2 regions of the Mesorhizobium sp. WSM4844 genome follow, and region 2 is predicted to be linked to the other one. Evidence: riboswitches for the same ligand, from Rfam matches in the RefSeq annotation. Region 2 holds a riboswitch; the other holds the start of a gene.
What was found. A riboswitch is a leader RNA that binds a small molecule or an ion and turns the genes downstream of it on or off. The one in region 2 is predicted to bind S-adenosylmethionine.
Positions count from the first base shown of each region.

Region 1: another riboswitch for S-adenosylmethionine. It lies ahead of AC0L2A_RS21285 (O-succinylhomoserine sulfhydrylase); the one in region 2 lies ahead of metX (homoserine O-acetyltransferase MetX).

Region 1 covers NZ_JBVVQB010000028.1:43,714-51,034, forward strand. Annotated here, with positions in the region: gene AC0L2A_RS21280 (glycosyltransferase) at 1-522, shown strand, start outside; gene AC0L2A_RS21285 (O-succinylhomoserine sulfhydrylase) at 569-1,759, opposite strand; SAM riboswitch at 1,833-1,910, opposite strand; gene AC0L2A_RS21290 (2'-deoxycytidine 5'-triphosphate deaminase) at 2,036-3,130, shown strand; gene AC0L2A_RS21295 (ABC transporter substrate-binding protein) at 3,224-3,997, shown strand; gene araD1 (AraD1 family protein) at 4,059-5,051, opposite strand; gene mmsB (multiple monosaccharide ABC transporter permease) at 5,341-6,633, opposite strand; gene mmsA (multiple monosaccharide ABC transporter ATP-binding protein) at 6,630-7,321, opposite strand, start outside.
Region 2 covers NZ_JBVVQB010000031.1:47,623-54,943, reverse strand. Annotated here, with positions in the region: gene AC0L2A_RS22500 (ABC transporter ATP-binding protein/permease) at 1-1,216, shown strand, start outside; gene AC0L2A_RS22495 (DUF1194 domain-containing protein) at 1,411-2,181, shown strand; gene metW (methionine biosynthesis protein MetW) at 2,253-2,867, opposite strand; gene metX (homoserine O-acetyltransferase MetX) at 2,983-4,152, opposite strand; SAM riboswitch at 4,273-4,350, opposite strand; gene hisC (histidinol-phosphate transaminase) at 4,523-5,632, shown strand; gene AC0L2A_RS22475 (prephenate/arogenate dehydrogenase family protein) at 5,639-6,574, shown strand; gene AC0L2A_RS22470 (sugar kinase) at 6,666-7,321, opposite strand, start outside.

The DNA.
Region 1 (7,321 bases), on a different contig from region 2:
CTCGACGCCAATGGCGGCATCCGTGCGCTTGCCGCCGAGATTGCCGAGGATGCCGCCGCGACCAAGCTGGTCAACGGGCTCGGACTGCGCGTCAATCTCGTTGCCGCGCCCTTCGAACAGCCGCTCGGCTTGCGCACATTTGGCGAAATCTGGTCGCGCCAGGCCCGCTGGGCACGCCTGCGTCGCGTCACTTTCCCACTGTTTTTCGCGCCCGAGATCCTGATCGGAGCGGCACCGCCGCTGGTGCTTGCGCTGGTTGCGGCAGCAGGCGCCGGTTTCAGCCTGCCGGCTACCGCCATCGCCGTGCTGATAGTCGCCTATCTGCCGGAATGCGCTCTCGCCTCGGCCAAGGGCTGGCACCTGTCGCTGCGCATGATCCCGGCGATGGTTGCGCGCGACGTGATGCTTCCCGCCATCTGGGTGCGCGGCTGGCTCAGCGGTGCCGTCGACTGGCGCGGCAACACGATGACCATCCAAACCAGCGCCGTTGCGGAATTGGAAGAGACGCCGTCGCGCGCCTGACCCCGCCTGCTTTGCAGATCAGAGCGCAGCAGTTCGGCGCGTATCCCTAGCTCGCGGCTTTCAAGGCCTGCTCGATGTCTTCGAGCAGGTCGTCAATGTCCTCCAGTCCGACGGACAGCCTGAGCGTGCCTGGCCCGATGCCAAGTTCGGCCCGCGCCTCGTCGCTCAGATTCTTGTGTGTCGTCGTCGCCGGATGGGTGATCAGGCTCTTGGCGTCACCGAGATTGTTGGAGATCAGCACGACATCGAGCGCGTTCTGGAAGGCGAAGGCCGCCTGCTTGCCTCCCTTGACGTCGAGGCAGATCAGCGTCGAGCCGCCCGACATCTGCTTCTTGACGATCGCCGCCTGCGGGTGATCGGCGCGGCCGGGATAGATGACGCGGACAATTTCCGATCGCTCGGCGAGGAAGTCCGCGATCCGGCCGGCACTTTCCGTCTGCTGGCGCACGCGCAGCGGCAGCGTCTCCAGGCCCTTCAGCAGCGTCCAGGCATTGAAGGGCGAGAGGCTGGGACCGGTGTGGCGGAAGTAGTCGTGCAAATTCTCGTCGATCCACTTCTTGTCCGACAGGATGATGCCGCCGAGGCAGCGCCCCTGGCCGTCGATGTGCTTGGTCGCCGAATAGACGACGATATGGGCGCCGAGTTGCAACGGCTTCTGCTGCAAGGGCGTGGCAAAGACGTTGTCGACGATCAGCCGCGCGCCGATCGAATCGGCAAGCGAGGCTACGGCTGCGATGTCGACGACCTCCAGCGTTGGATTGGTCGGGCTTTCAAGGAAGAACAACTTGGTGTTGGGCCTGACCGCCTTTTCCCAATTGGCGATGTCGGTGCCGTCGACCAGCGTCGCCTCGATGCCGTATTTCGGCGCCAGCGTCTCGACCACCCAGCGACAGGAGCCGAACAGCGCGCGCGCCGCCACGATGTGGTCGCCGGCCCGGGCACTGCACAGCAACGCCGCCGTCACCGCCGCCATGCCGGATGCGGTGGCGCGGGCATCTTCGGCACCTTCCAGCGCACACATGCGCTTCTCGAACATGTCGACCGTCGGATTGGCATAGCGCGAATAGATGAAGCCCGGTTCCTCGCCCTTGAAGCGGGCTTCCGCCGCCTGCGCCGTGTCGTAGACATAGCCTTGCGTGAGATACATCGCCTCGGAGGTTTCGCCGAAGCCGGAACGCAGCGTTCCTGCATGCACGAGGGCGGTCTGAGGCTTCCAGTTGCGCGTTTTGCTCGTCATCACCTTGTTCCAAACACAAAAAATGGTCCAAACACAAAAAAACCGGCCGCGAAAGTCGCAACCGGTCGTACGGCCTTTCGGCCCGACGGTCCTTTAGCGACTTGTTTAACGTGGCTGCAAGCCGACCGGCCAAATCACCACGGGATAACGATCCTTTAGACCTGCACCGCGCTTGCGTCAATTGCCGGCATGATTAAGAGGTTTGTACCAGCGGGTTCCACGGCAAGAACCTGCGACAAGACGAGACCACGCCCGGCCTTCGAGCGGAGCCAGACTTTGCGGCAAACAGGCATTCTTCCGGATCAGGATATTTCCGCCCTGTACCAGTCGGGCGCGCTGAAGTCGCCGCGCGCGCTCGACGCCGACCAGGTCCAGCCGGCCAGCCTCGACCTCAGGCTTGGCGACAAGGCCTGGCGGGTGCGCGCCTCCTTCCTGCCCGGCCCCAACCACAGGGTTGCTGAAAAACTCGACCGCCTGAAGCTGCACGAAATCAATCTCACCGATGGTGCGGTGCTGGAGACGGGCTGCGTCTATATCGTGCCGCTGCTCGAGAGCCTGGCGCTTCCGGCAAACATTTCCGCCTCGGCCAACCCAAAAAGCTCGACCGGGCGGCTCGACATCTTCACCCGGGTGATGACCGATCGCGGCCACGAGTTCGACAAAATCGCTGCCGGCTACAACGGCCCGCTCTATCTCGAAGTCAGCCCGCGCACCTTTCCGATCGTCGTCCGCGCCGGCTCGCGGCTGTCGCAGATCCGGTTCCGCACCGGCAATGCGCTTTTGTCGGAAAGCGAGCTGCACGAATTGCACCGTGCCGAGACGCTCGTCGCCACCGAGCCGCCGAACATTTCCGGCGGCGGCATCGCACTGTCGATCGACCTCGATGGCGACAAGGACGGGCTGGTCGGCTACCGCGGCAAGCACCACACCGGCCTGGTCGATGTCGACAAGCGCGCCGCGCAGGATGTCGTCGATTTCTGGGACCCGCTCTACAAGAGCGGCGCCGGCGAACTGGTGCTCGATCCGGACGAATTTTATATCCTCGTCAGCCAGGAAGCGGTGCATGTGCCGCCGCTCTATGCCGCCGAGATGACGCCCTTCGATCCGCTGGTCGGCGAATTCCGCGTCCACTATGCCGGTTTCTTCGATCCGGGTTTCGGCCATTCGGCCTCGGGCGGCACCGGCAGCCGGGCCGTGCTCGAAGTGCGCAGCCACGAAGTGCCGTTCATCCTCGATCACGGCCAGATCGTCGGACGGCTGGTCTACGAGCACATGCTGAAGCGGCCGCAGGCGCTCTACGGCACAGATCTCGGCTCGAACTATCAGGCGCAGGGCCTGAAACTGTCCAAGCATTTTCGCGCCGCGCGCTGATCGCCCACTATGATCAGACCATGCTTGCCTGACCTTACGGGTCGTGCTTGGCTGTCTTAGCCGTCAATACGGTTGGAACAAGGGGAACAAAAAATGCAGATTTCAAGATGGATCGCATCGGCAGCAACAGCCGTCATGCTGGCGATGTCAGTCGGGTCGCTGTCGGCGCAAGCACAGGAAAAGTTGAAGATCGCCACTGAAGGCGCCTATCCGCCGTTCAACACCATCACCGCGGATGGCAAGCTCGTCGGCTTCGACATCGACATCACCAATGCGCTTTGCGCTCAGATGAAGGTCGAATGCGAACTTGTCACGCAGGACTGGGACGGCATGATCCCGGCGCTCCAGGCCAAAAAATTCGACGCCATCATCGCGTCCATGAGCATTACCGAGGAGCGCAAGAAGCAGGTCTCCTTCACCAACAAATACTATACGACGCCGCTTTCGCTGGTGGCCTTGAAGGACAGCGATATTGCCTCGACCGAACCGGCGGCACTCGCCGGCAAGACAGTCGGCGCCCAGGCTTCGACCACCCAGGCCGACTATGCCCAGGATGTCTATGGCAAGGCCGGCGCCGAGGCGAAGCTCTATCCAACCCAGGAGGAGGCGGTCGCCGACCTGATGAACGGCCGTCTCGATGCCGTCCTTTCAGACAAATTCGTGCTGATGGACTGGATGAAAAAGTCGAGCGACGACTGCTGCAAGATGGTCGGCGACGTCAAGGGCACGGAGACCGAAGCCGGTATCGCCGTGCGCCAGGAAGACACTGCGCTGCGCGAAAAGCTCAACGCCGCGATCGACGCGATCGTCGCAGACGGCACCTACAAGAAGATCCAGGCCAAATATTTCGACTTCGATATTTATTGAGGCGTTGAAGCTGCGCGTTCTTCCTTCTCCCACAACAAGGGGAGAAGGAGAAGGTTGGCGCCTAAAGCGCCTTCACCGCCACCTTCACCGGCTGCTCGATTTCCAGCGGGTTGCGCAGCGGCAGGCCGAAATCCTTGGCCTCGATTTCGAAGACATCGCCGGCCTCGGTCCTGACGCCGTCGGCGAAGGACAGTGTCGCGGTGCCGAACATGTGCACATGCACGTCGCCCGGCTGGCGGAAGGCCGAATATTTGAAGTGGTGATGTTCGAGATTGGCGATGGTGTGCGACATGTTGGCCTCGCCCGACAGGAACGGTTTTTCCCACAGCAACTGGCCGTCGCGGAGGATGCGCGAGGAACCCCTGACGTCGGACGGCAGCTCGCCGATCAGGATCTCCGGCCCGAACGAAGCGTTGCGCAGCTTGGAATGCGCGAGGAAAAGATAGTTCACGCGCTCGGTGACGTGATCGGAAAACTCGTTTGACAGCGTGAAGCCGACGCGGAACGGGACGCCGTCGTCGCCGATGACATAGATGCCGGCGACTTCCGGCTCCTCGCCGGCATCCTCGGCGAAGGCGGGCGACAGAAGTGCCGCACCGGGCGCCACTGCCATGGTGCCGTTGCCCTTGTAGAACCATTCCGGCTGCACGCCGGTCTGGCCCTTGGCCGGCTTGCCGCCCTCCAGCCCCATGCGGAACATCTTCATCGAATCGGTGAGTTGCTCCTCGCCGTCGCTGCTGAGCTTCTTGTGCATGGAATCGCGGGTCGCGGCGGAGCCGAGATGTGTCAGCCCGGTACCGGTGAGGTGGAGATGCGCCGGGTCGGGATGGTTGATCGGCGACAACAGCCGCCCCTTCTTGTAGGCGGCATCGAGGTCGACCGCTTCACCAAAACCCTTGCGCTCGATGAGGGCGACAAGCCCGGTGCCGGTGCGCGCGGCCTCCATCGCCAGCGAATAGACGCTGCGGGCGCCGTTGATGATTCTGGTCTTGCCGCCGTTGCGGGCGACGACGCGGATGGTCTCCGCCTCGTCGAGGATCTGGGAAATCAGCATGACGTACCCTCTCTCAATTGCCTTGGCCGGCCTGCCGGTCTGGCAAGCTTTTCCTGGCGCAGCTCGGACGGTGTCCGCGCCACGGGTGAAATTCTTCGTCCGGATTGCGCTCGCGGGCCCGGTCCCCTGGGGGGACTTCCTTGCGTCGCCCGGCAGCGCCGCGATGTGACCCGTGCCTCCTAAAAGCGCGCCGCGTTTGAAAACGGGCCCGCTTTAATCCTTGCTTTCATGCGTGCCGTTGTCCCAACACGCTGCACATTTTTGGCGACATGCATGAGTTCCCTCGCCCTCAAGCCTTGTTCTTGTTGTAGACGTCGAAGACCACGGCGCCGAGCAGCACAAGGCCTTTGACCACCTGTTGCCAATCGACATTGACGCCCATGATCGACATGCCGTTGTTCATGACGCCCATGATGAAACCGCCGACCACCGCGCCAACAACCTGACCGACGCCGCCCATCGCCGAAGCGCCGCCGATGAACACAGCGGCGATGACGTCGAGCTCGCTGCCGAGGCCGGCCGCCGGCACCGCCTGGCCAAGGCGCGCCGCAATAATCAGCCCGCCGAGCGCCGAGAGCACGCCCATATTGATGAACACCATCAGGGTCAGCCGCTCGGTCTTGATACCCGATAGCTGCGCCGCCTTGGCATTGCCGCCCATTGCGTAGATACGGCGGCCGACCGTCATGCGTTTGGTGACGAAGACGAACAGCGCGATCAGCACGCCCATCACCACGAGAACGATTGGCAGACCCCTGTAGGTGGCGAATTGGTAGACCAGAAACAGCGCCAGGGCGCTGGTCACCAGGGTCTTGACGACGAACAGCGAGAACGGCTCGGCTTCGTAGCCGTGCCGCTCGCGGCTGCGCCGTGCCCTGAGCCCGAAATAAGCATAGGCGACCACGGCAATGAGGCCGAGCACGATCGTCGTCATGTGCAGCGTCAGGCCGCTGCCGACGATTGTCTTGCCGGCGGCGTTCACCACCGGCGGTATCAGCGTCAATGAGCCGATCACGTCGGGAATGAAGCCGGAACTGAGCGCCTTGAAGCCGACTGGAAGCGGCCCCACGGAAGATCCGCCACCCAGCAGCGCCTGGCAGATGCCTCGAAAGATCAGCATCCCCGCCAGCGTGACGATGAAGCTCGGTATTCGGTGATAGGCAATCCAGTAGCCTTGTGCCGCGCCGATGGCACCACCGACGATCAGGCAGATGATCGACACCACCAGCGGATTGCTGAACGGGCCGAGGGGCCAGATGACCATCATCATCGCCGCCAGCGCGCCGATGAAACCGGCGACGGAGCCGACGCTGAGATCGATATGGCCGGAGACGATCACCAGCAGCATGCCCAGCGCCATCACGATGATAAAGCTGTTCTGCTGCACCAGGTTGCTCAAGTTCACCGGCTTGAACAACGTTCCGGACGTCGTGTACTGGAAGAACACCATGATGGCGATAAGCGCCAGGATCAGACCGTATTCGCGCAGGTTGGTGACCAGCGCCGAGACGGCAATGCGCGGCCCTTGCTGCACATCTTCGGCGACGCCGCTTTTCGGGACGGGACCGCTTTCGGTGCTCATGATGCTTTTCCTTCTCCGCGAACGATGGCGCGCATGATCTTTTCCTGGCTGGCATCACTCGCCGCCATTTCGCCGACGATACGTCCTTCGTTCATGACATAGATACGGTCGGTGATGCCGAGCAGTTCGGGCATCTCGGACGAGATGACGATGATCGCCTTACCCTCCGAGGCAAGACGCGCGATGATCGTGTAGATTTCATACTTGGCGCCAACGTCGATGCCGCGCGTCGGCTCGTCGAGGATCAGCACCTCCGGATTGGCGAACAGCCACTTCGACAGCACCACCTTCTGTTGATTGCCGCCCGACAGATTGCCGGTCATCTGATAAACGCTGGACGAGCGGATGTTGGTCTTGGCCTTGTAGTCGTTGGCGACGGCGAGTTCCCGCATGTCGTCGATCACGCTATGGCGCGACACGCCGGGAAGATTGGCCAGCGTGATGTTGTGCTTGATATGATCAATCAGGTTGAGACCGTAGGTCTTGCGGTCTTCGGTGACGTAAGCAATGCCGTGTTCGACTGCCTTGCTGACAGAGGAGACATCGATGGGCTTGCCCTTGAGCAGCACCTCGCCGGTGATGTGGCGGCCATAGGAGCGGCCGAACAGGCTCATCGCGAATTCGGTGCGTCCGGCGCCCATCAGCCCGGCGATACCCACCACCTCGCCCTTGCGGACGTCGATATCGA
Region 2 (7,321 bases):
GGTGTGGGCCGCAATCCTCTATGCCGGCACCGCCTCCTGGCTGAGCTGGCTGGTCGGACGGCCGCTGATCCGCTTCAACAGCGACCGCTATACGCGCGAGGCGGAGCTGCGCTCCTCGGTGGTCCGCGTCAACGAGAATGTCGATGCCATCGCGCTTGCGCACGGCGAGGCCGACGCGAGACGGCGGCTTGAGCTCGACCTCGGCACGGTGCTGGGCGCGATGCGGCGCATCTACAGCGCCCAGATCAATCTTTCCTGGGTGACCGACACCTATGGCTGGATCACTGTCGTCGCGCCGATCCTCGTCGCCGCGCCGGTCTATTTCGCCGGTGACATCAGCTTCGGCGGGCTGATGATGGCTGTCGGCGCCTTCAACCAGGTGCATTCCTCGTTGCGCTGGTTCATCAACAATATCGGCGGCATCGCCGATTGGCGCGCCACGCTGATGCGCGTCGCCGATTTCCGCATCGCGCTTGCTGAAACGGATGTGCTCCACCACAGCGAGAGGCGCATCGAGTTCGGCGAAAATCCGGACGGCAGGCTGACATTCGACAAGCTCGAAATTGCGTCGCGGGATGGATGCACCAAGCTCGCCGAGCCCCATGTCGAGATCCGTGCCGGCGAGCGCGTCATGATCACCGGAGATCCGCGCGCCGGCAAGACGCTGTTCTTCCGCGCCATTGCCGGTCTGTGGCCGTGGGGAAGCGGGCGGATCGGCATGCCGGCCGGAGAGGTGCCGGCCTTCGTTCCCCGAAAACCCTATTTCCCGCTCGGCACGCTGCGCGAGGTGCTCGACCACGCCGATGCCGCGGTCAGCGACGCCGAGATCTCGGCGGTGCTTGCCGAGGTCGGTCTCGGGCGGCTGTCATCCTCGCTCGACCGGTCGGCGCGCTGGGAGCGCGAATTGAGCGATGACGAGCAGCGCCTGCTTGCCTTTGCCCGGCTGGTCTTGCGGCAGCCGAAATGGGTGATCATCGATGAGGCTTTGGACACGTTCGACGGCGCGACGCTGCGGCGGGTGCTGTCGATGCTGGAGGCGCGTCTTGCCGACGCCGCGATCCTCAATATCGGCCGTGGCCAGCAGAATATTGAATTCTTCCCGCGCTCATTGGCGATCGTGAAAGACGTCGAGCGACCGGCTCTCAAGCCAGTCCGCGTCAGGGCCGGCGCGATCGAACCACCCCCGGCCGTCGCCAAAGCCCACCAACAGGCATAGCCGGCCGTAAGCTTTATTTTGCCGTGATCGCGGCGAAAGATTGCCGGCATCGTTCGGAAGCCTGCGGCGTTGGATTCATGCGACACGCTTTGAGTCTTTGCTTCGATGCTTGTCGTTACCCCAAAACCGGTGCGCGCTTTTGGGCGACCTGCGTCAGCCTGCTTGCCTGCCTTGCCCGTGCCCAGGCAGCACCTTTGGCCGCGCCTGCCGACACCATTGCCGTGGACGTCGAACTGGTGCTGGCGGTCGACATCTCGCACTCGATGGACGAAAAGGAATTCGCCCTGCAGCGCGCCGGCTATGTCAAGGCGCTGCGCCACCCCGACTTCATCAATGCGGTGCGTTCGGGCGTGAACGGCCGCATTGCGCTGGCCTATTTCGAATGGGCAGGCACCGTCCGCGACGACGCCGTCATTGCCTGGCAGGTCATCGACGATGCCGAGAGCGCCGAGGTATTCGCCGGCAAGATCGAGGCGCGCCCGTTCAGGAGCTTTCGCGGCACCTCGATTTCCAGTGCGCTCGCCTTCGGCGCCAAGCTTTTGGATGGAGCCGCCTTCGACGCGACGCGCAGCGTCATCGACATCTCAGGCGATGGCCCCAACAATATCGGGATGCCCGTCGCCACGACACGCGACGCCGCGATAGCAAAGGGCATCGTCATCAATGGCCTGCCGATCCTGATCAGCCCGTCGCCCAGCTTCAGCCATCTCGACCAATACTATGCCGAGTGCGTCACAGGCGGGCCAGGTTCCTTCGTGCTGCCGGTCTATGCCGCTTCGGAATTCGTGACCGCCATACGCCGCAAGCTGGTCCTCGAGGTCAGCGGTGTTACCGATCCTAATGCCGGTCCCGGGGCCGATCCCGGGTCCGTCCCGGTCGACGCGGCAGCACCGGTCGACTGTTTGCAAGGCGAGCGCGGTCGGCGGTTTTTCTCCGATCCGTATTTTCCGGAACTTGATCGTTAGACCTCGACGAATGGCGATCAGTCCCAGATGTCTCCGGACTCGGGCCGGCTGGCCGAAGCGACGGGTCGCCGTTATCGCTTCAGCAGGAACACCGCCTGCTGGCCAAAGAAATTCCAGAACCACCATGGCATCGACAGGCCGATTTTCTGGCCATTGGCGTCGAGCGCGGTTGCCTTTTCCACCGTTGCGCCGAGCTCTTCGCAGAGATTGACGAAGTCGCGGATGGTGCAGAAATGGATGTTGGGCGTGTCGTACCAGGAATAGGGCAGGTCCTTGGTCACCGGCATCCGCCCTTCGACGAACAGCGAAAGGCGTACCCGCCAGTGGCCGAAATTGGGGAAGGAGACGATGGCGTGCTTGCCGATCCTGAGCAACTCGTCGAGCACCAGCTTCGGGTTGCGGGTCGCCTGCAAGGTCTGCGACAGGACGACGAAATCAAAACCCTTGTCGGGATAGAATTTGAGGTCCTTGTCGGCGTCGCCCTGGATGACGGACAGGCCGCGTGCCACGCATTCGTTGACGCCGCGCTGCGACAGTTCCATCCCACGGCCGTCGACCTGCTTCGTTGCCTGCAGCAATTCGAGCAGCAGGCCATCACCGGAGCCGACGTCCAGCACCCGCGACTGCGGCGGGATGAGATCGGCGACGACTTCGAGGTCGACGCGCTGGGCGTGGTTGACACTCATGATCGTGGCCTTTGACTGGCGCATGACCTTGATCCGAAAAGCCTGCAAACTTCAGGCGTCATGCGCTGCTGCCTGGCGCAAGATGCCGGTCCGGAAAGCCTGCAATTTTTCAGGGTCATGCGCTGAGCCCCCTAGCGCGGGCCGCCGACGCGATGAAGCCGTTGATGGCGGCGAACAGCTCCGGCTCGTCGAGCAGGAAGGCGTCGTGGCCGCGATCGGTCTCGATCTCGACGAAGGACACCGAGGCGCCGGCCGCGTTCAGCGCGTGAACGACCGAGCGGCTCTCCTCGGTCGGGAACAGCCAGTCGCTGGTGAAGGAGACCAGGCAGAAACGGGTCCTGGTGCCGGCAAAGGCGTCGGCCAGCCGGCCGCCATGATCGGCGGCGAGGTCGAAATAGTCCATCGCCCGGGTCATGTAGAGATAGGAGTTGGCGTCGAAGCGGTCTACGAAGGTCATGCCCTGATGGCGCAGATAGCTCTCAATCTGGAAGTCGGCGTCGAAACCGAAGGTGAGCGCTTCACGGTCCTGCAGGTTGCGGCCAAACTTCCGGTGCAGGGCCGCCTCCGACAGATAGGTGATGTGAGCGGCCATGCGCGCCACAGCCAGTCCCTTTTCCGGGCGCTTGCCCTGCTCGAAATACTTGCCGCCATGCCAGTCGGGATCGGCCATCACCGCTTGCCGGCCGACCTCATGGAAGGCGATGTTCTGCGAGGAATGGCGCGCGCCGGTGGCGATCGGCAGCGCTGAGAAAACGCGCTCCGGATAGCTCGACGCCCATTGCAGCACCTGCATGCCGCCCATCGAGCCGCCGAGCACCGAAAACAGTTTTTCGATGCCGAAATGGTCGACCAGCATCAACTGCGCCCGCACCATGTCGCGGATGGTGATGATCGGCAGGTCGAGCCCGTAGGACTTGCCGGAGACTGGATTGGTCGAGGCGGGGCCGGTCGAGCCGAGGCAGCCGCCGATGACGTTCGAGCAGATGACGAAGAAGCGGCTGGTGTCGATGATCTTGCCGGGGCCGATCAGCACTTCCCACCAGCCCGGCTTGCCGGTCACTGGATTGGTGCTGGCGACATGCTGGTCGCCGGTCAGTGCATGGCAGACGAGGATGGCGTTGGAGCGGGCGTCGTTGAGCGTGCCGTAAGTCTTGTAGGCGATCTGGAACGGTGACAGCAGCGTGCCGGCATCGAGCTTGAGCGGCTTGTCGGCATCGAAACGCAACACCGGGCTCGACGGCTCGACGGCCTCGTTGTTGGTCCTTTTCGTGCGCAGCGCGACCATCGCATCCTCTTACATTAACCCATCGTGTTTTCCGAAAGTCGATTGCGATTTTCGGGTCGATGCGACTGTCCGGCCGGCTGCGGACAACAAAAAAACCGGCATTGCCTTCGCAAAGCCGGTTACAAGATGCAAACGGCCCTTTAGCGAGTTGTTTAACGTGGCTGCAAGCCGACCGGCCAAATCACCACGGGATTTCGCCTTTCTTTAGGACCGGCGCGCCTCGGCGTCAACGGCCAGTCACGCACCGATCATTGCCGCCTCTCGACATTCCAGGCCACGACTTGTATTTCCGCGGCGGCTTCCAGTGTGGCGGATCCGAAATTCGCATCGCGTTGGAGCAGCGGAAGCGTTCTCGACGGATTTTTGCAATATGAACCAGGCATCGGATCAGGCACGTCCAACGCCCCGCCCGGGGATCATGGAGATCGAGGCCTATGTGCCGGGCAAAAGCACGGCGCCGGCCGGCGTTGCCAAGGTCCATAAATTGTCGTCGAACGAGAATCCGCTCGGCCCCTCGCCGAAGGCGATAGAAGCCGCGCGCGACGTTGCGGCCAAGCTCGACATATATCCCGACGGCACCGCCAGGCGCCTGCGGGAGGCGATCGCCGAGGTGCATGGCCTCAATCCGGCGAACATCGTCTGTTCCAACGGTTCCGACGAGATTCTGGGCCTGCTTGCGCAGACCTATCTCGCACCCGGCGACGAGGCTGTGATCACCGAACACGGCTTCATGGTCTACAAGATCTATATCCAGTCGGCAGGTGCTGTCCCGGTCTCGGTCAAGGAAACCAATGAGCGCGCCGACGTCGACGCGATCCTCGCTGCGGTGACGGCGCGTACCAGGATCATTTTCCTCGCCAATCCCAACAACCCGACCGGCACCTATTTGCCGTTCCAGGAGGTGCGCCGCCTGCATGCCAGCCTGCCTCGAAACGTGCTTCTGGTGCTTGATGCAGCCTATGCCGAATATGTCCGCCGCAACGACTATGAAGCCGGCGTCGAACTGGTGGCTGGCGCGGAAAACGTGGTCATGACCCGCACCTTCTCCAAGCTCGGCCTCGGCGGCGCGCGGATCGGCTGGATGTATGCACCGTTGCATGTCATCGATGCGATCAACCGGGTGCGGGGTCCCTTCAACGTCAACGCGACGGCGATCGAGGCCGGCATTGCCGCGATCCGCGACCGTGCCCATGTCGAGCGAAGCGTGGCGCATAACGAGACCTGGCTGACCTGGGTGAGCGAGGAGTTGACCAGGCTCGGACTGCGGGTGACGCCGAGCGTCGGCAATTTCGTCCTCATCCACTTTCCCGAAGACAAAAAACATTCGGCGGCAGCCGCGGACGATTACCTCTGTGCGCGCGGCTACATATTGCGGCGCGTTTCCGGCTACGGCTTCCCGAATGCGCTGCGCATGAGCATCGGCACCGAAGAGGCCAATCGCGGCGTTGTCGCGTCGCTGGCGACATTTCTGAAAAGCTAGAACACCATGACATCACCGATGTTCGAAAAGATCGCGCTGGTCGGCATCGGCCTGATCGGCTCGTCGCTGGCCCGCGTAATCCATCGCGAAGGCCTTGCCGGTCATGTCGCCATCTCGACGCGCAGCGAAACGACGCTGGCGCGGGCGAAACAACTCGGCCTCGGCTCCTTCTACACGTCGGATGCGAAAGAGGCGGTCGGCGATGCCGACCTGGTCATCGTTTCGGTGCCGGTCGGTTCTTCGGGCGAGGTCGCCGAGGAAATCGCACCGGCGCTGAAGCAGGGCGCCATCCTCACCGATGTCGGCTCGACCAAGGCGTCGGTCATCGCGCAGATGCTGCCGCATGTGCCTGCCGGCGTGCATTTCATTCCCGGCCATCCACTGGCCGGCACTGAAAAATCGGGTCCGGACGCCGGCTTTGCCGAATTGTTCGAAAACCGCTGGTGCATCTTCACGCCGCTACCCGGCACCGATCCCGAGGCGCTGGAAAGGCTCTCGGAATTCTGGCGCCGCTGCGGCTCCAACATCGACACGATGGATCCCCAGCATCACGACATGACATTGGCTATCGTCTCGCACCTGCCGCACATCATCGCCTATAACATCGTCGGCACCGCCGACGATCTGGAGTCGGTGACCAAGTCCGAGGTCATAAAATATTCGGCCTCCGGCTTTCGCGACTTCACGCGCCTTGCCGCGTCCGACCCGACGATGTGGCGGGACGTCTGCCTGCACAACAAGGATGCCATCCTCGAAATGCTGGCGCGGTTCTCGGAGGATCTGGCCTCGCTGCAGCGGGCGATCCGCTGGGGCGACGGCGAAAAGCTGTTCGACCTGTTCACCCGCACCCGCGCCGTGCGCCGCTCGATCATCGAGGCCGGCCAGGACATCGACGTGCCGGACTTTGGCCGGCAGGCAGTCGAGCATCCGGCCAAGGGATAGAGCATCGGACCCGTACCGGTTTTAGGTGAAATCCGATGCTCAAGCAAAAGATAGAGCGGCGGTACCATCCGATTTGAAGGCCGCCGCGCGCTCAATCCGGCCAGTGAGCCGCCATCATCGCCAGTGTCTCGGCCCTGTCCGGCGCGCCCAGCCTGCCGCCGAAGCGCAGGCATTTGAGCGCGGCGGCGGCGCTGGCAAAGCGCAATGTCCGTTCGATCGGCATGGCCTCGGCCAGCCCGACGGCAAAGGCGCCATGAAACACGTCGCCGGCGGCAAGCGTATCCACTGCCTTGATCCTTGGCGCGGCGACGTGGCGCACCGACGCCACCGAACGGTCGAACCACCAGCTTCCCGCTGCGCCGCCGGTCACCGCTACGAATGCATCGGTGCGTCTGGCCAGCGCTTCACAGGCCTCCTGCGGGCCTCGCTCCTCGCCGCAGAGGATGAACGCCGCCGGCTCCGACGCGACGATGTGGGAGGCGAGCGGAAACAGCCGTTCCAGCACGGCCCGTGGCGCGGTGTCGGCATCGAGTATGGCTGGACGGCCGTTTGCGCGCGCCGCCGTCAGGGCCAGAGCTGCCGCGCCCGGCCAGCGCACGTCGACCAGGACGGCGTCGAATGCGGTGAGATCCTGAATGGGGAGCGCTTCGGGGTCGGCCTGCGCGAGCTTGTCATAGAATGGAACAATAATGCGCTCGCCATTGGTGTCGACCAGGATGGCCGACAGTGCCGACCGCGCGCCGGCGA